Regions from separate parts of the Streptomyces bullii genome, predicted to be linked through region 4. Evidence: riboswitches for the same ligand, from Rfam matches in the RefSeq annotation. Region 4 holds a riboswitch; each other region holds the start of a gene.

Region 1 (5,615 bases), on a different contig from region 4:
TACTCGTCGAGCAGCTGCTCCAGCTTGGCCAGGTCGCCGTAGGTGTCGGCGCGGGCCATCGGCGGCACCAGGTGGTCGACGACGGTGGCGTGGCCGCGGCGCTTGGCCTGCGTCCCCTCACCGGGGTCGTTGACGATGAACGGGTAGACCAGCGGAAGGTCGCCCAGCACCGCGTCCGGGGCGCAGCCGGCGCTCAGGCCCAGACCCTTGCCCGGCAGCCACTCCATCGTGCCGTGCTTGCCCATGTGCACGATCGCGTCGGCGCCGAAGCCGCCCTGCGACGTCGCGGCCTCCAGCCACCGGTAGGCCGCCATGTAGTGGTGCGAGGGCGGCATGTCGGGGTCGTGGTAGATCGCGATGGGGTTCTCGCCGAAGCCGCGCGGCGGCTGGATCATCACGACGACGTTGCCGAACCGCAGGGAGGCGAGCACGATGTCGTCCCCGTCGACGTAGAGGGAGCCCGGCGGCTCGCCCCACGCCTGCACCATGGCCGCCCGCAGCTCCGGGTCGAGCTCGCCGAACCACGCCTGGTAGTCCGCCAGCGGCACCCGCGCGGGCGCGGCGGCCAGTTGCTCCTCCGTCAGCCACTCGACGTCGTGCCCGCCGGCCTCGATGAGGCGGTGGATCAGCTCGTCGCCGTTGTCCGGGTAGCCCTCGACGACGTATCCGGCGTCCCGCAGTGCGTCCAGGACCCGCACGGCCGAGGCGGGCGTGTCGAGCCCCACCGCGTTGCCGACCCGGGAGTGCTTCGTCGGATACGCGGTGAAGACGAGCGCGAGCCTCTTCTCCGCGTTCGGCTTGTGCCTGAGCCGCGCGTGCCGTACGGCGATCCCCGCGACACGCCCGGCCCGCTCGGGGTCGGCGACGTACACGGGCACGTCGTCCGGGCCCTGCTCCTTGAAGGAGAACGGGACGGTGACCAGCCGCCCGTCGAACTCCGGGATCGCGACCTGCATCGCCGCGTCCATGGGGGACAGCGCGGCGTCCGACTCCTCCCAGGCCGCACGGGAGGACGTCAGGCACAGCCCCTGCAGCACGGGCACGTTCAGCTCGGCGAGCCGGCCGATGTCCCAGGACTCCTCGTCGCCGCCCGCCGACGCCTGCGAGGCGTGCGTGCCGCCGGCCGCGAGCACGGTCGCGATCAGGGCGTCGGCCCGGCCCAGGAGCTCGTACAGCCCGGCGTCGGCGCCGCGCAGCGAACCGCAAAAAACGGGCAGGGCGTTGGCGCCCTGGGCCTCGATCGCGTCGCACAGGGTGTCCACGAAGGCGGTGTTCCCGCTCAGTTCGTGGGCGCGGTAGAAGAGCACGCCGACGGTCGGGCGGCCGTCCACGCACGCACGCTCGCCGTGCACCCCGTAGGCGGGCATCCGCTGCGGCGCGGCGAAGCCCTCACCGGTCAGCAGCACGGTGTCGGACAGGAACCGCGCGAGTTCGGTGAGGTTGGCGGGACCGCCCTCCACGAGGTACTTCAGCGCCTCGGCCACCACACCGGCCGGCACGGACGACTCGGCCATCAGCTCCGCGTCCGGCACGGCCTCACCGCCGAGCAGCACGGTCGGGATACCGGAGGCCCTCAGCGCGGCCAGCCCGTCCTCCCAGGCCCGCTTGCCGCCCAGCAGCCGTACGACGGCGACGTCCGCGCCCTGGATCAGCCCGGGGAGCTCCTCGGCGACGTCCACCCGGGTCGGGTTGCCGATCCGGTAGGGGGCGCCGGAGGCCCGGGCCGCCAGCAGGTCCGTGTCGGCGGTCGACAACAACAACACAGTGCTCATGCGGGCGCTCCCGGTGGAATGAAGGGCAGTCCTTGCGGCGCGCCCGACTCGATGAGCCGCCAGAGCGCGTCCGTGTCCGCGTGCTGTTCGATCAGGTCGCCGAGCCGGTCGAGCTGCTCCTCGCGCAGCGCGGCGAACGAGGTGTCCGGCGCCGGCACGAAGCGGCGGCCCGCGGCGGCCGCCACCTCGCGCAGGAAAGCGCGCCGGAACGCGTCCGACTCCAGTGAGCCGTGCCAGTGCGTGCCCCAGGTCTGGCCGACCCGGCAGCCGTCCAGGAAGGGTTCCCCACCCAGCACGTCGGCGACACCGTGATGGATCTCGTACCCCTCGACGGGCTGTCCGAGGGCTTCGCCGGACGGACGCGTGAGGGTCTTCTCCCGCGCGAACCGCACCCGCACGGGCAGCACCCCGAGGCCGTCCACGTGGCCCCGGCGGCTCTCCACGTCGTCCTCGATGTGCTCGCCGAGGATCTGGAAGCCGCCGCAGATGCCGAGGACCGGCCGTCCCTCGGCGGCCCTGCGCACCAGGGCGTCCGCCAGCCCGCGCGCCCGCAGCCACTCCAGCGCCCGCACGGTGCCGCGGGTGCCGGGGACCACGACCAGGTCGGCGTCCGCCAGCTCCTCCGGGCGGTCCACGAACCGCACCACCACGCCCGGTTCGGCGGCGAGCGCGTCCACGTCCGTGAAGTTGGACATGAGCGGGACGGCGCACACGGCGACCCGCAGCACGTCTTCACCGACGGGCGGCGCGACTGCGGACTCCCGTACGGCGCCGCGCAGCGACACCCGCAGCCCGTCCTCCTCGTCGATGCCGAGCCCGTGCCGGAAGGGCAGCACACCGTACGTCCGCCGCCCGGTGAGCCCGTGGAGCATCTCCAGCCCGGGCTCCAGCAGCGACACATCACCGCGGAACTTGTTGACGAGGAACCCCGCGACGCACTCCTGGTCCTCGTGGGAGAGCAGCGCGACGGTGCCGAAGAAGGACGCGAAGACCCCGCCCCGGTCGATGTCACCGACGACGAGCACGGGCAGCCGCGCGTTGCGCGCGATCCCCATGTTGACGATGTCCGTCCGCCGCAGATTGATCTCGGCGGGCGAACCGGCCCCCTCACAGATCACCGCGTCATACGTGCCCCGCAACTGGGCGAGACAGTCCAGCACGGTCCCGAGCAGCGCCTGCTGCCGCCCCCCGTGATAGCCCCGCGCGCTCAACTCGCCCACCGGCTTGCCCAGCAGCACGACCTGGCTGCTCTGCTCGCCGCCCGGCTTGAGCAGCACGGGATTCATCAGCGCGGTCGGCTCGACACGGCAGGCCTGCGCCTGCATGGCCTGCGCCCGCCCGATCTCGGCGCCCTCACGCGTCACGAACGAGTTGAGGGACATGTTCTGCGCCTTGAAGGGCGCGACCTTGACCCCCTGCCGCACCAGCCAGCGGCAGATCCCCGCGGTGACGACGCTCTTGCCGGCGTCGGAGGTGGTGCCCGCGACGAGAAGACCACCGGTCATGACGTACTCCCCTTCCCCCTGCGGGCCTTTGCCGCAGCCTTGGCCGCCTTCGGCGCCTTGGTCGCCGATGTGGCGAGGAGCCGGGCGGCGGCACCCGCGCCGAGCGCGAGCCAGCCGACGCGCCGGGAGAGCCGTACGGCCCGCTCGATGTCGGCCACGGTCACGGCCCGTCCGTCCGCGTTGAGCACGGGCCGGTGCTCGACCCGCCCGCCGTACGACAGCGTCCCGCCGAGCCGCACCCCGAGCGCGCCCGCGAAGGACGCCTCCACGGGCCCTGCGTTGGGGCTGGGATGCCTGCCCGCGTCGGCCCGCCAGGCCCGCACCGCGCCCCGTGGGTCCGGCCCGGTGACGGTGGCGAGGACGGCGGTCAGGCGTGCTCCCGGCCACCCCGCGAGGTCGTCGAGCCGCGCGGAGGCCCACCCGTAGCGGCGGTACCGGGGCGACTTGTGCCCGACCATGGCGTCCAGTGTGTTGACGGCCCGGAAGCCGAGCAGGCCGGGCACTCCCGCGACAGCCCCCCACACCAGCGCGCCCACGACCGCGTCGGAGGTGTTCTCGGCGACGGACTCGACCACGGCCCGGGCGATCCCGTCGGCGTCCAGGGCCTGCGGGTCCCGCCCGCACAGATGCGGCAGCCGGGCCCGGGCGGCCTCGACGTCACCGGCCTCCAGGGCCCGCCCGATGGTGCGGGCCTCCCGCGCGAGCGACGTCCCGCCGACGACCGACCAGGTGGCGGCGGCGGTCAGGGCGACGGAGACGGCGGGGGAGCGGCGTACGGCCCGTTGCGCCAACCCGCCGAGGGCGACGGCCCCGCCGACGCAGACGGCGGTGTGCAGCGCGCCCCACCCGCGGTGGTCCCGCCACAACGCCCGTTCCACGGCAGCCGCGGCCCGCCCGAACGCGGCGACCGGATGCCCGCGGCGCGGATCGCCGAGGAGCAGGTCACCGAGGAGACCGGCGGCGGCGCCGTACGCGAAGACGCGATCGGCACCCATGGGCTCAGCCGACCGAGGGGCCGGGCAGAGAAGGGGTACGGGACCTCAAACGGCAGCCGAGCATCGCGACATGTCCTCACTCAGGGTGTCCACGCCCTGGTTCGACGAGACCGGCGGTGAGAGTTCCTGGCTCCCGGGGCTCCTCGCCCCGGTGACAGTGGCGGGACCGCGCCGGACTTTCACCGGCTTCCTCTCCTGCCGCCGTACTGGCTCCGGAAGTCCACCACGGCCCACGAACAGCCGTCAACTTGCCGTTGACCTGCGGCTAAGGAGTGTGCTCAGGCCCACACGCGGGCGGTCGGGGATATCACGGCGAGCGCCGCGCACGACAGCGGGGTGCGGGACGGCGATCCGTCCCGCACCCCGCTGTACCGCTGCTGCCGGTCAGGCCACGATCAGGTAGATCCCGTACGCCACGGCCGCCGCGCACGCCGCGAAGCACGCGTACGCCCCGGTGACCGCGAGCGTCGCGGAACCACCCTGCGCGGACGCCCGCTCCCGGCGGGACAGTCCTGTGATGCCGAGGGTGAACAGGCCCACCAGCGCCACGGTGACCACGAGGCTGACACCGAAGACGGAGCCGAGGGCCGCCCAGTCGATCTTCATGCTGCTACTTCCTTACGTACCCGGGTGCGCGGGCTCAGACGGTGGTCGTGGCCGGCGGGGACGCCGGATCGGCGGTGGTGGAGGCCGTGGCGGCCGGGATGGTGGCCGTGAGGTCCTCGGTCACCGTGCCCGCCGGAGGCGGCGTCACGGCGGCGATCGCCGCGGTCACCACGCCGGCCGGCTCCTCCTCGACGTCGTTGACGTTGGTGTGGTCGACGACCTCACGCCGGGAGATCTTCCAGATGGCGGCGCTGGAGGCGACCAGGAAGACGGCCACCAGGGCGGTGCCCCAGTCGCCGAAGCCGGTGACGTACTCGGCGAGCGCGCCGACCAGGGCGGCGGCCGGCAGGGTCAGGCCCCAGGCGACGAACATCCGGGTGGCCGTCGACCAGCGGACGACGCCGCCCTTGCGGCCCAGGCCCGCGCCCATCACCGAGCCGGAGACGGAGTGCGTGGTGGAGAGGGAGAAACCGAGGTGGGAGGAGGCCAGGATGACCGTCGCGGCGCTGGTCTGGGCGGCGAAGCCCTGCTGCGGCTGGAGGTCGGTCAGGCCCTTGCCCATCGTGCGGATGATGCGCCAGCCGCCGAGGTAGGTGCCGAGGGCGATGGCGATGCCCGCGGAGAGGATGACCCACATGGGCGGGTCGGAGTCGGGGGCGACGGTGCCGCCGGCGACCAGGGCCAGGGTGATGACGCCCATCGTCTTCTGCGCGTCGTTGGTGCCGTGGGCCAGGGAG
Region 2 (5,615 bases), on a different contig from region 4:
TCATGTGCGCGGAGGTCTGCGACGCGACCTGCCGCGTCCTGTCCGAACAGAACCAGGTGGACGAGTCCGCCCTCCGCATGCAGGTCGAGTGGTGCCGCTCGGTCTGCCTGGAGAGCGCCCACGTCTTCGACGCCCACCCGGGCGCGGAGGAGTCCGCAGCGGCGTGCCGGGCATGCGCCCGGGCCTGCACGGACTTCCTCGCGACCCTGAACTGACGGGGGGCTGAGGCACCAGAAGGTCGGTCGCAGGGCTGGACGCCGTCTGTCCTCCAAGAAGGAGAGGTGCGTCTGATCCCCCGACCGAAGTGGTCGGCCCCGTGGTCGACCGGCTCGCGGTCCAGCGGGCGTGGGGTGTGCCCTTTCCCTCCGACCACCGGGAGCCTCGGTGTACGGAGCGGGCACCGTCGGTAACGCGAGCCGGCCGCGCGCGACGAGTGGGAGGAGGGCTTCGCCACCCACCCCGAGGGTGGCTCGACATCCGTCCCTGGGCGGGTTCGGCCCTGTGTCACGGTGCTCGTCGATGCCGCCGCGGGACGATCGAAGGGGTCGAGCCGGCGCCGCGGCCCGCGGCGCCGGCTGACGCTGAGGAAGCTGTCCTGCCCGCTGCTTCAGCGCCGTCTTGCGAACCGACGGCCGGGGACCCGTGTACTTCAGGTGGTTTCCGGGCCGGAGCCTCAACTGTTGGCCAGGGTGCGGTCCAGGAGGGAGAGCAGGCGGTCCCAGTGGCGCTTCAGCCCGGAGGCGCTGAAAGCGTCGGTGTCGGACATGGTGAAGCCGTGGACGGTGCCGGGATAGATCTCGCAGGTGTGGCCGACACCTGCGGCATCCAAGGCCTGGTTGAGCTCACTGATGACCTCGGGCGACAGGTCGCCTTCCGCGAGGCCCAGGTGGACTTGGGCGGTGAGCTGGGGCACGAGACGGTGTGGGCTGTCGGGCGCGTCGGTGACCACGAAACCGGGGTGGAATCCGGCGACGGCGGCCACCTGGTCGGGGTGCGCCTGCGCGGTGCGCAGCGCCAAGAGGGTGCCGATGCAGTAGCCGGTCACGGCGACCGGCCCGGCGCTGACCTCGGGCTGGGCGGTGAGGAACCTGAGGTAGGCGTCGGCGTCGCGCAGGACGCGTTCGGTGGTCGTGTGCGCCTTGAGCAAGGGCATCAGCTGGGAGACGACCGTGGGGCGGATCTCTTCGCCGATGTGCTCAGGAAGCTCGACCACCGGTGCCGGGCCGTGCCGGTAGTAGAGGTTGGGCACGAGCACGTAGTACCCGTGCCCGGCCAGTTCGCGGGCCATCTCCTCCAGCACGGGCCGCAGGCCGAAGGCGTCCGAGTACAGCAGTACCCCCGGGTGCCGCTCGCCACGGTCGGGGAAGGCGGCGAAAGCGTCGGCCTGCCCGTCAGGGGTGGGAATCTGCAGTGTCTTGGTGGGAATGGCGGATCTTCCTTCCTAAAGTTCGCCCTACTACCGTTAGTGGCACTAACGGTATCGGCGCGAGTGAACGTATATCGTTAGTCGGACTAACGCAATGGGTAGGAGGGGCGGCATGGCCAGAGCCGAAGCCGCGGACATGTCCGACGACAGCGCTCCCAAGACGCCCGACAGGCTGCGTCGACGGGCGAGCCGACTGTTGTCGCAGCTGTCCACACGGTCGGACCGGCTGATCAACGAAGGGCTGATCCGCGCCGACGCCCGCAAGTGGCACTACGCCGTACTCGCCTCACTGCAGGATCACGGGCCCGGCAGTCAAGCAACGCTGAGCAGGCGCACCGGCATCTACCGCAGCGACATGGTCGGCGTGCTCAACGAACTGGCCGAGCGTCACCTCGTCGAGCGGGCGCCGGATCCCGACGACCAGCGCCGCAACATCATCACGATCTCCACCCAGGGCCGCCGTCAACTGCGCCGCCTCGACAAGGTCCTGGACGACCTCCACGACGAACTGCTCGCGCCGCTGAGTCCGGCCGAACGCGACCAGTTCGTGCAGTTGCTCACCCGCTTGCTGGACCACCACACCCCATCTCCCTGACCCCGTGTAGCGGGCATCCGCATCCACGCTGCCCGCAGCGCTTCTGGCGTATCCGACGCAGGCGATGCGCAGATCCACCGAAAGGCCGGCCGCGCCGGAGGAATGCGACGCAGTGCAGGTCAGGGGTAGCGACCTGTCAGTTCGAAGCCACGAGCGGCTGTCCCACGCGTACGTTCCAGCGACCCGCCCGGCCGCTGAGCTCCACCGCCGTCAGCGGGGGGACGTCCGTGCGCCAGAACGCCGTCTCCGGGGCTTCGAGGGCCCGCACCAGCAGCGCCCGTACGAGCTCCGGCTCGACCACGGCCACCGTGCGCCCCTCCGTGCGCGCGGCCGCGTCCAGCCAGGCCGCGGCCCGGTCGCACAGTGCCCGTACCGACTCGCCGCCGTGCGGCGCCGACTCCGGGTCCGACAGCCACCGGGCCAGCGCCTCCGGTTCCCGCGCCCCCACCTCCGCCAGGGTCGCCCCCCGCCAGCGTCCGGCGTCCAGCCCGGCCAGCCGCGGGTCGGCGACGGCGGCGAGGCCGAGTGCGGTGGCCGTCTCGCGGCAGCGCACGGAGGGAGAGGCCCATGCCCGCGCGGACGCCGGGAGGGTGCCTGCGGCTGCCTGGGCCTGCCGCAGTCCGGTGGTGTCGAGTGGGGAGCCGTCGTCGAAGCGGGCCTCCCGCAGGGCCGCCGTGATCGCGGGTGAGATCAACATCACTCGGCTGGTCATCCGTCCACTTCCGGGCTCGAAATCCTTCCTGTGACCGCGCTTTGAGGCCGCATCGGCTCCATCAGGGGCGCTCGCGCGACCACCGTGCGCCCTTGGCCGGATCCGCACCACGCGGTACGGTCTCGTCGACCTTCACGACGGCACGGCGGAAGCCGGTGGGATTCCGGCACGGTCGCGCCACTGTATGCCGGGCACGCACCCTCGGTGCGGGTCCGGTGAGTCAGACCCCCTGCCGTCGTACGTGCACCACCGATTCGGGACGCGAGTTTCCCAGGAGGGGTCCTGCCATGGCGCAGTCCGCCGTCCAGCCGGCCACTACCACCACCCCCGCCAAGCTGCCGCTCGGCGCGATCGCCCCCTGGGCGGTCTTCTTCGGCATCCTCATGCTGGTCCTGCTCTACTTCGTCGGCGCCGAACAGGGCGCCACCTCCCTGCTGGCCGGGGAGGACGTGCACGAGTGGGTGCACGACGCCCGCCACCTGCTCGGCTTCCCCTGCCACTGACGGCGGGAAAGGAATCCACGAGCCCATGAACTCGGCAACCGTCCGCACCCTTCTGGTGCGCGGCATGCTCGCGGGCCTCGCCGCGGGCCTGCTCGCCCTCCTCGTCGCCTACTTCCTCGGCGAACCCCGCGTCGACGCGGCGATCGCCTTCGAGGAGGCACACGCCCACGAGCACGGCGGGGAGGAGATCGTCAGCCGCACGATGCAGTCCACCGCCGGCCTGTCCACCGGTGTCCTCGTCTACGGCGTCGCCTTCGGCGGCATCGCCGCCCTCGCGTACTGCGTGGCGCTCGGCCGGATCGGCGCCTTCGGGCCGCGCGCGAGCGCGCTGCTCCTCGCGGCGGCCGGCCTGGTCGCCGTGTACGTCGTGCCGTTCCTGAAATACCCGGCCAACCCGCCGGCCGTCGGCGACCCCGACACCCTCGACCAGCGCACCGCCCTGTACTTCCTGATGGTGGTGCTGAGCGTGCTGCTGGCCGTGGCCACCGTGATCCTGGGCAGGCGTCTCGCGCCGCGCCTGGGCCACTGGAACGCGACACTCGCCGCCGGGGCGTTCTTCGTCCTCGCCGTCGGTCTCGCCTACGCCTTCCTGCCCGCCTACGACAACGTCCCCTCGGAGTTCCCGGCCACCCTGCTCTGGCAGTTCCGGCTGGCGGCGCTGGCCGTCCAGGCGACCCTGTGGACCGCCTTCGGCCTGATCTTCGGGGCGTTGGCGGAACGGGCGCTCGCGCCCCGGCCCGCCGCACAGGAACCCACGGCGGCACGGGCGACTCCCGTGCCGCACTGATCCCTTCGTCCCGCACCGCTCATCTCGACCCGCCGGCAGGGCCCCCGGACGACCGGGGGCCCTCGCCCCTGTTCGGGCGTCGCTTCGCCATTCCCAATTCCTGAAACAGGTTCTACCGTGTGCGCCGTCAGGACCGCCTGGGCAGCCTGGAGGCGCCGTGCATCTCGACTACACGCCCGCGCAGCAGCGGCTGCGGACGGAACTCCGCGCATACTTCGCCGAGCTGGTGCCCGACGGAGCCTCCGCCCGGCACGCCGACCCGGCCGCCCAGAAGCGGTTCTACCGCGCCACCGTCCGCCGCCTCGGCACGGACGGCTGGCTCGGCGTGGGCTGGCCCGAGGAGTACGGCGGGCGCGGCCTGACGGCGATGGAGCAGTTCATCTTCTTCGACGAGGCCGCCCAGGCCGGCGTCCCGCTGCCGCTGATGGCCCTGAACACCGTCGGCCCCACGATCATGCGGTACGGCACCGAGGAACAAAAGGCGTACTTCCTGCCGAAGATCCTTGCCGGCGAGATCGACTTCGCCATCGGCTACAGCGAGCCGGACGCGGGCACCGACCTGGCATCCCTGCGGACCCGGGCGGTCCGGGACGGCGACACGTACGTCGTCAACGGCCAGAAGATCTGGACCACCAACGGCGACACCGCCGACTGGGTGTGGCTGGCAGTGCGCACCGACCCGGACGCGCCACCGCACAAGGGCATCACCATGCTGCTGGTGCCGACCACGGACCCCGGCTACTCCTGCACCGTCATCCGCACCCTGGCCGGACACGACACGACAGCGAGCTACTACGAGGACGTCCGCGTCCCGGTCGCCCACCGCGTCGGCGCGGAGAACCAGGGCTGGCGGCTGATCACCAACCAGCTCAACCACGAACGCGTCACCCTCGCGGCGCACGGCACCATGGCCGTCCGCGCCCTGCACGACGTCCAGCGCTGGGCGATGGAGACCAAGCTCGCCGACGGCCGCCGCGTCGCCGACCTGCCCTGGGTGCGCCGCCGCCTCGCACAGACCCACGCCCGGCTGGACGCGCTGAAACTCCTCAACTGGCGCATGGTCAGCGCCGTCCAGGACGGCACCCTCACCCCGCAGGACGCCTCCGCCGTCAAGGTGTACGGCTCCGAGGCCCGGCGCGACGCCTACGCCTGGCTCATGGAGGTCGTCGCCGCGCCGGGCACGCTCAAGGAGGGTTCGGCCGGCGCGGTCCTGCACGGCGAACTCGAACGCGGCTACCGCTCGGCGGTCATCTTCACCTTCGGCGGCGGCAACAACGAGATCCAGCGCGAGATCATCTCGTGGATCGGCCTGGGAATGCCGCGGGTACGACGCTGACCGGACGGCGCTCGCCGGACTGGTCAGGCGCTGACCGGACGCGGCCGGTCTCTCCGGCCGGCCCCTCACAGCCGGCGGGCGCATCACCGCGCGGCAAGCGCCGGCTCCTGCGCGGACCGGCGTCAGTGTCTCAAGACGCCGGAACCGAGGTGTGCCACGTACCAGGCGTACGTCTCGGCGAGTCCCTCTCGCAGCCCGATACGGGGAACCCAGCCCAGGGCGGTGAGCCGTGAGACGTCGAGGAGCTTGCGCGGGG
Region 3 (5,615 bases), on a different contig from region 4:
CGGGTGTCCGCGGGCCGCACCGCCCACCGCTCCTCCACCCTCGCCAGCTTCCAGTACGCCACCGCCGCCGCCCACACCACCACGAACAGCCCGACGATGACGTAGCCGACGTTGTCCAGGTCCAGGCCCGCGATCCAGCCGGTGACGGAGTCCCGCAGCTCGAGCTTGTCGCGCAGGACGCCCACGAGTTCGATGGTGCCGATCAGGAAGGCTACGGCGATGGACAGGCCGGTGATGGTGAGGTTGTAGAAGACCTTGCGGACGGGGTTCGAGAAGGCCCACTGGTAGGCGAAGTTCATGAAGGTGCCGTCGAGGGTGTCGAACAGGCTCATGCCGGCGGCGAAGAGGAGGGGCAGGCACAGGATCGCGTACCAGGGCAGGCCCGCCGCCGCGCCGGAGCCCGCCATCACCAGCAGGGTGACCTCGGTGGCGGTGTCGAAGCCGAGACCGAAGAGGAAGCCCAGCGGGTACATCTGCCCGGGCCGGGAGATGGACCTGGTGAGACGGCCCAGGATGCGGTTCATGAACCCGCGTGCGTCCAGGTGGGCTTCCAGCTCCTTCTCGTCGTACGTCCCCGCCCGCATCGCCCGGAACACCTTCCAGATGCCCGCGAGGGCGACCAGGTTGAGGGCGGCGATGAGGTAGAGGAAGGAGCCGGAGACCGTCGTGCCCAGGACGCCGAGAACCTGATGGGTGCGGGAGTCCTCGTCCATGACGCTGCCCGCGAGCCGGGTGCCGCCCGCGATCAGCAGCGCGAGGAGGACCACGACGCTGGAGTGGCCGAGCGCGAACCAGAAGCCCACGGACACCGGGCGGCCGCCGTCGGCCATCAGCTTGCGGGTGGTGTTGTCGATGGCGGCGATGTGGTCCGCGTCGAAGGCGTGGCGCATGCCCAGTGTGTAGGCGGTGATGCCGAGACCGATGCCGAAGGCCTTGTCGCCGACCTCGAAGTGCCCGGGGACGACGAGCAGGAACAGCACGCCGAACGCGACGACGTGCAGGGCGGCGACGGCCGCCATCAGGCCCGCCGTCTTGACGGTGTCCTCCCGACGCCAGCGGAAGGAAGCAGGGGTGGGCAGGCTCATCCGGTCACGCTCCAGCACCTCGTGGATCACTTCGTGAGATGCCGTGGCCGGTCTCCTGGCTTACGGGTCGTACGTTCCCGGCCCGCCTTCCCGGCCTGACGGCCAGTGACTGTCCCGCGGGGGACGTGGGACGGGAACTCCCCGATCACAGTGGCGAGGGCCGCTCCGGACTGGGCCCCTGAGGGCACGTCACCGGCTTCCCGAACACCACGGCCCGGCCACGGTAGGCCGGGCAGGCGGCTGGTGCCTAGCCGCCCGCCGCACAGGTACGCAAGATCACATCGCCGGTCCGGTCTCACCCGGACGGCCCGCCGCGCTGGAAAGCCACCGCGCGGGGTGGTGCCGTAGGAGCACGTACCGATCTTGGGAAACGTCCGGCCCCACCTGGAGGCACCCCCGATGACCCACCCCCCGGCCGCCGCCCGCATCCTCCTCGCCACCGCGCTGTCGGCGACCGTCCTGCTGGGGGCCGCCGCCTGTTCCGTCGACGGGCGGACGGCGCCCGGGTCGGGGCGCACGGCGGCGTCCACGTCGAGTTCGGCCGGGCCCGCCGCGGAACAGTCCGCCGCCCTCACCGCAACCCAGGTCCGGGCCGCGCTGATCACGGAGGCAGACCTGGGGCAGCCGTGGGTGCCGACCCGAGGCGGCGCGACCTGGCGGGACGGGCTGCTCAAGGCGAGCACGGAGGACGCCGACTGCCAGCGCCTGCTCGACGCCCTGTACACCGAGGAGCTCTTCGGCACCCCCACCGGGCCGGGCGCGGCGTCCGCGCTCGACGACTCCGGCACCGAGGCCCAACTGCGCTACCAGGTCGCCGCGCACCGCCCTGCGGACGTGGACCGCACACTGGCCTGGCTGACGTCACTGCCCGGCAGGTGCGGCGAGTTCTCGGCCGCGACCACCCGCGGCGGCGTGGCGCACGTCCAGGTCTCCGACCTGCCGCTGCCGGAGGCCGGGGACGCCCGGCAGGCCCTGCGCGTGGTGCTGAGCGGACAGACCTCGGACGGCGCACCGGCGCACCTGACCATGGACCTGGCCGCCGTCCGCGTCGGCGAGAACGCCATCACGCTCACCCACGGCGGCTACGGCGACCTCGCGGCCGAGGTCACGCAGACGGTCGTCCAGCTCGGGACGCAGCGCCTGACGGAGATCAGGAAGCAGGGGCGGGCGGAGGTCTGAGCCGGGCCGGCTAGCCGAGACGGTCGACGGCCTCCTTCGCCTCCAGCAGTCCCGCGCCGGTCGCCTCCCGGTACGCCTTGATCGCCCGGGTCCTCCTGCCGTCCCGCACGAGCGCCGCGACCTCCTCCCGCCACGGCTCGTGCTCGCGCAGCCCCAGGTGGTCGAGGATGTGGTCGAGCTTGCGCTCGATACGGGCGGCGCGGCGGTCGGCCTGCGCGATCCGGCTCTGGAGGGTGATGAGGGCCAGGAGGACGACCAGGGCGAAGAGCAGGGTGGTGATGGCCATGACCGGCAAGCCTAGGAAGGTCACGGCCGCCGGTGCACGGCGGCACCGACGACGGGCTCCGAGACACTAGTCGCGGTCGAACCGCTTGCGGTGGGCGACCACGTCACGTGCCACGTCCAGTGCCGTGCGCCCCCGGGCGAAGGCGTCGCCGCGCAGCCGTGCGAGCGCCTCGTCGGCGCCCACCCCGAGCTGCGCCATGATCATGCCGACGGCCTGGTAGATCTCGTCGTGGTCGGCGGCCAGTCCGCTCAGCCACGGCTCGCCGCCCTGCGCCTCGTGCTCATCGCCGTGCGGCAGCGCCATCAGGGCCGTCGTCATGATCCCGGCGACGAGCCGGGCGATGTGCAGCTGCCGCTCGGTCAGCCCGCCGGGGGTGTCGCGGTAGAGGTCGAGGGTGCCGACGCACACCGCGTCGTTGCCCAGCGGCATCACGTACACCGCCCGTACCCCGGCGGCCGTCGCCTGCTGGGCGAAGACCGGCCAGCGGTGGGCGTCGTGACCCTGCGTCAGATCGCAGGCGAGCACGGGCGCACCGGTCTCCAGGGCGAGCCGGCACGGTCCGTCGCCCAGGGTGGCCTGGATCTGCGCCACGCGCGCGGCCTGCTCGCTGCTCGCGCTGAGCTGGACGGGCATGCCGTCGCTGCGCAGCGACACGCTCGCGCCGGTCACCGGCAGCAGTTCCACCGCCGCCGCGCACAGCCGCCCCGGGAGCTCTGCCGGCGTGGCCCCGTGCACGCCATCGGCGATCACGTCGGCGGCCCGCACCCCGTCCACGTCGTCGTGCGGGTCCTGGCACGGGTCGTCCGCATACCGGTCCTGGCGCGGGGTGTCCTCGTACGGGTCCTGGCACGGGTCCCGGGCCCGGTCGGTGGACCGCCGGTCCTCAGGATCGTCGTCCCTGGCGCGGCGTGGACCCCGGTCGCCGCCGGCGGCGCCACTGGGGTCGTCCCTGGGCCGCACGGTCACCCGCCTCCTTCGATCACCGCGCCCTTCACTCTCGACGGACTCCCGGAGCGGGGCCTTCGCTCGAATGCGGGGCTCGGCCGGCCGCCGTCCGTCCGTCCGGAAACGAGCCCCGACTACCCGCGCCCCGCAGGGCGAAACCCGCACGCCGCGGGCCTTCACGAGGTGTCCTCGGGGCGGCCGCTCAGCGCTTCTCGTACGGGTTGGCCGGCTGCTGCGTCCGCCGTACGTCCGTGACGTCGAGGACCGGCGGCCAGGCCGCGTCCGAGCCCTGCTCGCCGCGCGGGTGCCAGGTGCCGGTGACCGTGACCCAGGTGTCGGCGGGCGGACCGTCCGCGCCGCGGATCTCCGCCCTGGCGGTCGTGGCGTCGGCGGCGCAGCAGGAGACGAGGAGACGGGTGACGTACCAGGTGCCGTCGTCGTCGCGGGTGACGAACCCGGTCAGGCGGACCGTGCGGCCGTCCAGGGACCGCCCGCTGTCGTAGACCGCCCGGGAGGCGAACGCGCCGAGGGTCAGGTCCAGCGGGTCACCGGCCGGCAGGGCCGGGAAGGTGCCGACGCCCCGCGCGGCCCGGCGCTCCGCCTCGCGCTCGGCGCTGTAGGAGCCCAGGGCGGGCGGCGGGAACAGCAGCAGCGCCAGGGCGGGGAGGGCGAGCAGCCAGGCGGCCCGCGGGCCGTGGGGAGCGGGACGACGGGGTACGCCGCCCCGCTCCTGGCCAGGGGCCTCGCCCCGCCCGCCCCGCCCGTCCCCTCTCCTGGCCAGGGCCGTCACCGTCACGGCCAGCAGGACCAGTGCCGCCCCGGACACGATCAGGTACGGCCGCAGCCCGGGCCGCACGTAGCGCAGGTACAGGTCGCCGAAGAGCGAGATCCGCAGGATCGCCGCGCCGGTCAGCGCGAGCAGGACGGCCGGACCGTGGCGCCTCACAGCAGCCACCACCCCACCAGCACGCTGGAGGCCACCGCCACCAGCCACGTCACGGCCGAGAACCGCACGGCGAACGCCCGGCCGAAGGTGCCCGTCTGCAGGGCGACCAGCTTCAGGTCCACCATCGGCCCGACCACCATGAACGCCAGTCGCGCGGTGGGCGAGAAGCCGCCGAGCGAGGCCGCCACGAACGCGTCGGCCTCGCTGCACACGCACAGCACGACGGCCAGGACGGCGAGGAGCAGCACCGACAGCCAGGCGGACCCGGTGAACACCTCCAGCACCGACGGCGGCACGGCGATGCCGAACGTCGCCGCGGCCGCCGCGCCCACCACCAGGAAGCCGCCCGCGTGCAGGAAGTCGTGCTGGAGGCCCGCGACGAAGGCCCGCGGCCCGCTCGACGCCTGCCGGGCGGGGCGCCGCGGCGGGCGCAGCCACTCCTCCCGCCCGAACCGCGCCCACAGCCAGCCCATCACCACGGCGGCGGCGAGGGAGGCGACGAGCCGCCCGAGCACCATCCGCGGCTGCCCGGGGAAGGCGACCGAGGTCGCCACCAGCACCACCGGGTTGATGGCGGGCGCCGACAGCAGGAAGGCCAGGGCCGCCGCCGGGGCGACTCCGCGCCGCATCAGGCTCCCGGCCACGGGCACGGACGCGCACTCGCAGCCGGGCAGCACCATGCCCGCCGCGCCCGCGACCGGCACGGCGAGGGCCTGGTTGCGGGGCAGGAGCCGGGTGAGGACCCGCTCGGGCACGAACGCGCCGATCGCCGCCGACACCACCGTGCCCAGCAGCAGGAACGGCACGGCCTGCACGGTGATCGCGGTGAACACCGTCCACCAGGCCGCGACCGGCGGGCTGTACAGGTCCAGGGCGAGCACCGGTGCGAGCACGGCGGCGACGGTGACGACGGCCAGCAGCGCGGCGCAGCCGAGCACCGCGTACACGAGGGCGCGCAGCCCGAGCCGCACGCCGTCGGCCACCGTCCGCTGGTGGCGCACACGCGCCCCACCCTGGTCCTGCACATCCCCACCCCGGTCGTTCACACGTGGGGGCAGGGTATCCGCGGGCGCCGGGCGGCACCCCGGAATCCTCACAGAGGGGGCTGGGCGGGGGCGGGCCCGAGAGTGGTCGTGCCGGGGGCCGTACGGTGGCCCAGCCCGGTCCGGTAGGC
Region 4 (5,615 bases):
GGCATCCTGGCGACCATGCCGTACATCGCGCTCCAGCTGGTCGGCATCCAGGCCGTGCTGGACGTGATGGGCATCGGCGGCGGCGAGAACACCAACTGGTTCATCAAGGACCTGCCGCTGCTGATCGCCTTCGGTGTGCTGGCGGCGTACACGTACTCCTCGGGCCTGCGGGCACCGGCGCTCATCGCCTTCGTCAAGGACACCCTGATCTACATCGTCATCGCGGTGGCGATCATCTACATCCCGATCAAGCTGGGCGGCTTCGACGACATCTTCGCCAAGGCGAGCGACGCCTTCAGCCAGACCAACCCGGCGACCGGCGCGCCGCGCGGTGCGCTGATACCGGCCGAGGCGGGCCAGTGGACGTACGCCACGCTGGCGCTGGGCTCGGCGCTGGCGCTGTTCATGTACCCGCACTCGATCACGGCGACGCTGTCCTCGCGCAGCCGTGAGGTGATCCGCCGCAACACCACGATCCTGCCGCTGTACTCGCTGATGCTGGGCCTGCTGGCGCTGCTGGGCTTCATGGCGATCGCGGCGGGCGTGAAGGTGCAGAACGGCCAGCTGGCCATCCCGCAGCTGTTCGAGACGATGTTCCCGGACTGGTTCGCGGGCGTCGCCTTCGCCGCCATCGGCATCGGCGCGCTGGTCCCGGCCGCCATCATGTCGATCGCGGCGGCGAACCTCTTCACCCGCAACATCTACAAGGACTTCATCAAGCCCGACGCGACGCCCGAGCAGGAGACCAAGGTCTCCAAGCTGGTGTCGCTGCTGGTGAAGGTGGGCGCGCTGGCCTTCGTCCTGACGATGGACAAGACGGTCGCCATCAACTTCCAGCTGCTCGGCGGCATCTGGATCCTGCAGACCTTCCCGGCCCTGGTCGGCGGCCTGTTCACCCGCTGGTTCCACCGCTGGGCGCTGCTGGCCGGCTGGGCGATCGGCATGATCTACGGCACGGTCGCCGCGTACGGGGTCGCCTCGCCGACGCAGAAGCACTTCGGCGGCTCGGCGAAGGAGATCCCCGGCATCGGGGAGATCGGCTACATCGGCCTGACGGCGTTCGTGCTGAACGTGGTCGTGACCGTGGTCCTGACCTTCGTCCTGAAGGCGGTCAAGGCACCGGACGGTGTCGACGAGACGAAGCCGGAGGACTACACGGCGGACGCGGGTGACCCGGGCGTCCAGGTGGAGCTGCCGCCGGCGACGGCCGGATCCGCTCACTAGGCCACCCACCCCCAGAAATCCGTGACCGACGGGCCGCCGGAGACATCCGGCGGCCCGTCGCCGTACCCGTCCGGCACACTCGGCCTCATGGACATCGTGATCAGGCGGGCGGCCCCCGGCGAGTACGCCGCCCTCGGCGACATCACCGCCCACGCCTACCTCCAGGACGGCCTCTTGGACTTCAGGGAGGGCGACGGGTACCTCGGCGAGCTGAAGGACGTGGCCAAACGGGCGGGCGCCGCCGAGGTGCTGGTCGCCGTGGAGCACGGACAGGTGCTGGGCGGCGTGACGTTCGTGCCGTCGGGCGGCCCGCTGGCCGACATAGCCCGGCCCGGGGAGGCCGAGATCCGCATGCTCGCCGTGGACCGTGCCGCCCGCGGCCGCGGCGTCGGGGAGGCCCTCGTGCGCGCCTGTGTCGAGCGGGCCCGGGCCACCGAGGGCTGCGTGCGGATCGTCCTGTCGACCCAGCGCACCATGCACTCCGCCCACCGCATCTACGAACGCCTGGGCTTCGTGCGCACCCCGGAGCGGGACTGGAACCCTATCCCGCACCTGACCCACCTCACGCTCCTCACCTACGAGTTGACCCTCTGAAGTCAGAGGCGACACAACATATGGGGGCGTGATCCACACCCGGCACAAGATGTATGCTCATGCTCGCTGTCGCCGCAGGGGAATCCGGTGCGAATCCGGAACTGTCCCGCAACGGTGTACTCCTGCACGTATGCCCGCATACGTGCAGACGAGCGTCAGTCCGAGGACCTGCCGACAGCGCGCCCGGCCGTCCGGTCCGGGTGCCCTGACATCCGGGCCTCGTGGAATGGGCCGGTGGACGCGACGCCGCGTGCGCTCGTGTGCTGCCCCCTGCCCTCGGCGAGGCCCCCGTGCCGAGCGAGGGAGAGCCCCACGTGACCATCGCGCCAGCCGATCCGGCCTCAGCCGTCCTGCAGGAGCACGACGGTCCCGGTGCCGCGTTGCTGCGGACCCTGACCGAGCTGACCGCCGACCTCCCCGACGCCGACCCCGGCCGGGTCGCCGCCGCCGCGCTGCGCGGCCGGTCCGCGCGGGCGGACGAGACGGAGCTGCGCGAGCTGGCCACGGAGGCGGCGGCCGGCCTGATCTCCGAGGACCCCGCCTACTCGCGGCTGGCCGCCCGGCTGCTGACCATCGGCATCCGTGCCGAGGCCGCCTCGCAGGGCGTCACGTCGTTCACCGAGTCCGTCGCCGTCGGGCACCGGGAGGGGCTCATCGCCGACCGGACCGCGGAGTTCGTGCGCCGGCACGCCGAGCGCCTGGACGCGCTGATCGACCCCCGCGCCGACGACCGCTTCGGCTACTTCGGCCTGCGCACCCTGCACAGCCGCTACCTGCTCCGGCACCCCATCACCCGCAAGGTCGTCGAGACGCCCCAGCACTTCATGCTGCGCGTCGCCGCCGGTCTCGCCGAGGACGACACGGCACGGTCCGTCGACGAAGTCGCCGCGCTGTACGGGCTGATGAGCCGCCTGGACTATCTGCCGTCCTCCCCCACGCTCTTCAACTCCGGTACGCGGCACCCGCAGATGTCGTCCTGCTACCTCCTCGACTCCCCGAAGGACGAGCTGGACTCCCTCTACGAGCGCTACCACCAGGTGGCGCGGCTGTCGAAGCACGCGGGCGGCATCGGGCTGTCGTACTCCCGCATCCGCTCCCGGGGTTCGCTGATCCGCGGCACCAACGGGCACTCCAACGGCATCGTCCCGTTCCTGAAGACGCTGGACGCCTCGGTCGCCGCCGTGAACCAGGGCGGCCGGCGCAAGGGCGCCGCCGCCGTCTACCTGGAGACCTGGCACTCCGACATCGAGGAGTTCCTGGAGCTGCGCGACAACACCGGCGAGGACGCCCGGCGGACCCACAACCTCAACCTGGCGCACTGGATCCCGGACGAGTTCATGCGCCGAGTGAACGCCGACCAGCCGTGGTCGCTGTTCTCGCCGTCGGACGTGCCCGAGCTGGTCGACCTGTGGGGCGAGGAGTTCGACGCGGCGTACCGGGCGGCGGAGGCCAAGGGTCTCGCGAAGAAGACCCTGCCCGCCCGTGAGCTGTACGGCCGCATGATGCGCACCCTCGCGCAGACCGGCAACGGCTGGATGACCTTCAAGGACGCCGCCAACCGCACCGCCAACCAGACGGCGGAGCCGGGCCATGTGATCCACTCCTCCAACCTCTGCACGGAGATTCTGGAGGTCACCAGCGACGGGGAGACGGCGGTCTGCAACCTGGGGTCGGTCAACCTCGGTGCCTTCGCCGACCCGGCGACCGGCGAGATGGACTGGGAGCGGCTGGACGCGACGGTCCGCACCGCCGTCACCTTCCTCGACCGGGTCGTCGACATCAACTTCTACCCGACCGAGCAGGCGGGCCGTTCCAACGCCAAGTGGCGCCCGGTCGGCCTCGGCGCGATGGGCCTCCAGGACGTCTTCTTCAAGCTGCGCCTGCCCTTCGACTCCCCGGAGGCCACGCGGCTCTCCACCCGGATCGCCGAGCGGATCATGCTCGCCGCGTACGAGGCCTCCGCCGACCTCGCCGAGCGCAACGGCCCGCTGCCGGCCTGGGAGAAGACCCGGACCGCCCGGGGCGTGCTGCACCCCGACCACTACGACGCCGAGCTGACCTGGCCGGAGCGCTGGGCGGCCCTGCGCGAGCGGATCGCCGCCGTCGGCATGCGCAACTCGCTGCTGCTCGCCATCGCCCCGACCGCGACCATCGCCTCCATCGCGGGCGTGTACGAGTGCATCGAGCCGCAGGTGTCCAACCTGTTCAAGCGCGAGACGCTGTCCGGTGAGTTCCTCCAGGTCAACTCCTACCTGGTGGACGACCTGAAGCGGCTCGGCGTGTGGGACGCCCGGACCCGTGAGGCGCTGCGCGACGCCAACGGCTCGGTGCAGGACTTCACCTGGATCCCCGAGGACGTACGACGGCTCTACCGCACGGCGTGGGAGATCCCGCAGCGCGGCCTGATCGACATGGCCGCGGCCCGTACGCCGTTCCTGGACCAGGCCCAGTCCCTGAACCTGTTCATGGAGACGCCGACCATCGGCAAGCTCTCCTCGATGTACGCGTACGCCTGGAAGTCCGGGCTGAAGACGACGTACTACCTGCGCTCGCGCCCGGCGACCCGGATCGCCCGCGCGGCACAGGCGCAAGCCACCGTCCCCGTCCAGCAGGTGCCCTCCGAAGAGGCCGTCGCCTGCTCCCTGGAAAACCCCGAGTCCTGCGAGGCCTGCCAGTGATGACCAGCACCACCCGAACCCAGAACCTCCTCGACCCGGGTTTCGAGCTGACGCTGCGCCCCATGCGCTACCCGGACTTCTACGAGCGCTACCGGGACGCCATCAAGAACACCTGGACCGTGGAGGAGGTCGACCTCCACTCGGACGTCGCCGACCTCGCCAAGCTGACGCCCGGCGAGCAGCACCTCATCGGCCGCCTGGTCGCGTTCTTCGCCACCGGCGACTCGATCGTGGCGAACAACCTCGTGCTGACCCTGTACAAGCACATCAACTCGCCCGAGGCGAGGCTCTACCTGAGCCGCCAGCTGTTCGAGGAGGCCGTGCACGTCCAGTTCTACCTGACGCTGCTGGACACCTACCTCCCCGACCCGGACGACCGCGCGGCGGCCTTCGCCGCGGTGGAGAACATCCCGTCCATCTGCGAGAAGGCCGAGTTCTGCTTCAGGTGGATGGACTCGGTGGAGGAGATCGACCGGCTGGAGACCCGGGCCGACCGCCGCCGCTTCCTGCTGAACCTCATCTGCTTCGCCGCGTGCATCGAGGGCCTGTTCTTCTACGGGGCCTTCGCGTACGTCTACTGGTTCCGCAGCCGGGGCCTGCTGCACGGTCTGGCGACCGGCACCAACTGGGTCTTCCGCGACGAGACGATGCACATGAGCTTCGCGTTCGACGTGGTCGACACCGTCCGCAAGGAGGAGCCGGAGCTCTTCGACGACGAGCTGCGGCAGCAGGTGACGGACATGCTCCGTGAGGCCGTCGAGGCCGAGCTGCAGTTCGCGCGCGACCTGTGCGGTGACGGCCTCCCGGGCATGAACACCGACTCGATGCGGCAGTACCTGGAGTGCGTCGCCGACCAGCGCCTGACCCGACTCGGCTTCGCCCCGGTGTACGGCTCCGAGAACCCCTTCTCCTTCATGGAGCTCCAGGGGGTTCAGGAGCTGACCAACTTCTTCGAGCGGCGGCCGTCCGCGTACCAGGTGGCGGTGGAGGGCACCGTCGACTTGGACGAGGACTTCTGACCCTGCTGGACCCCGCGGGCCTCCCGGGCCTCCCTGATCTGGCGGTCCGTGCGCCGGTCGCGTGCGATGCCGATCACCGCCGGGAGGACCAGGAGGACCA

The links. A riboswitch is a leader RNA that binds a small molecule or an ion and turns the genes downstream of it on or off. The one in region 4 is predicted to bind cobalamin.
Region 1: another riboswitch for cobalamin. It lies ahead of ACFPZJ_RS23195 (cobalamin biosynthesis protein); the one in region 4 lies ahead of ACFPZJ_RS15510 (ribonucleoside-diphosphate reductase subunit alpha).
Region 2: another riboswitch for cobalamin. It lies ahead of ACFPZJ_RS04925 (CbtB domain-containing protein); the one in region 4 lies ahead of ACFPZJ_RS15510 (ribonucleoside-diphosphate reductase subunit alpha).
Region 3: another riboswitch for cobalamin. It lies ahead of nicT (Nickel transporter NicT); the one in region 4 lies ahead of ACFPZJ_RS15510 (ribonucleoside-diphosphate reductase subunit alpha).

What each region holds. Positions count from the first base shown of each region.
Region 1 is NZ_JBHSNY010000008.1:62,480-68,094, reverse strand. Features, by position in the region: gene cobN (cobaltochelatase subunit CobN) at 1-1,772, opposite strand, end outside; gene ACFPZJ_RS23200 (cobyric acid synthase) at 1,769-3,277, opposite strand; gene ACFPZJ_RS23195 (cobalamin biosynthesis protein) at 3,274-4,272, opposite strand; cobalamin riboswitch at 4,374-4,512, opposite strand; gene ACFPZJ_RS23190 (hypothetical protein) at 4,657-4,878, opposite strand; gene ACFPZJ_RS23185 (inorganic phosphate transporter) at 4,913-5,615, opposite strand, start outside.
Region 2 is NZ_JBHSNY010000002.1:158,421-164,035, reverse strand. Features, by position in the region: gene ACFPZJ_RS04945 (four-helix bundle copper-binding protein) at 1-215, shown strand, start outside; gene ACFPZJ_RS04940 (dienelactone hydrolase family protein) at 674-1,426, opposite strand; gene ACFPZJ_RS04935 (MarR family winged helix-turn-helix transcriptional regulator) at 1,539-2,021, shown strand; gene ACFPZJ_RS04930 (histidine phosphatase family protein) at 2,158-2,733, opposite strand; cobalamin riboswitch at 2,834-2,984, shown strand; gene ACFPZJ_RS04925 (CbtB domain-containing protein) at 3,021-3,236, shown strand; gene ACFPZJ_RS04920 (CbtA family protein) at 3,262-4,023, shown strand; gene ACFPZJ_RS04915 (acyl-CoA dehydrogenase family protein) at 4,181-5,359, shown strand; gene ACFPZJ_RS04910 (GDP-L-fucose synthase family protein) at 5,482-5,615, opposite strand, start outside.
Region 3 is NZ_JBHSNY010000003.1:401,160-406,774, reverse strand. Features, by position in the region: gene nicT (Nickel transporter NicT) at 1-1,085, opposite strand, end outside; cobalamin riboswitch at 1,114-1,312, opposite strand; gene ACFPZJ_RS09755 (hypothetical protein) at 1,485-2,264, shown strand; gene ACFPZJ_RS09750 (hypothetical protein) at 2,275-2,550, opposite strand; gene ACFPZJ_RS09745 (GAF and ANTAR domain-containing protein) at 2,617-3,324, opposite strand; gene ACFPZJ_RS09740 (TIGR03943 family putative permease subunit) at 3,698-4,441, opposite strand; gene ACFPZJ_RS09735 (permease) at 4,438-5,442, opposite strand; gene ACFPZJ_RS09730 (helix-turn-helix domain-containing protein) at 5,535-5,615, opposite strand, start outside.
Region 4 is NZ_JBHSNY010000005.1:180,367-185,981, forward strand. Features, by position in the region: gene mctP (monocarboxylate uptake permease MctP) at 1-1,224, shown strand, start outside; gene ACFPZJ_RS15505 (GNAT family N-acetyltransferase) at 1,312-1,818, shown strand; cobalamin riboswitch at 1,872-2,008, shown strand; gene ACFPZJ_RS15510 (ribonucleoside-diphosphate reductase subunit alpha) at 2,133-4,496, shown strand; gene ACFPZJ_RS15515 (ribonucleotide-diphosphate reductase subunit beta) at 4,496-5,515, shown strand; gene ACFPZJ_RS15520 (hypothetical protein) at 5,428-5,615, opposite strand, start outside.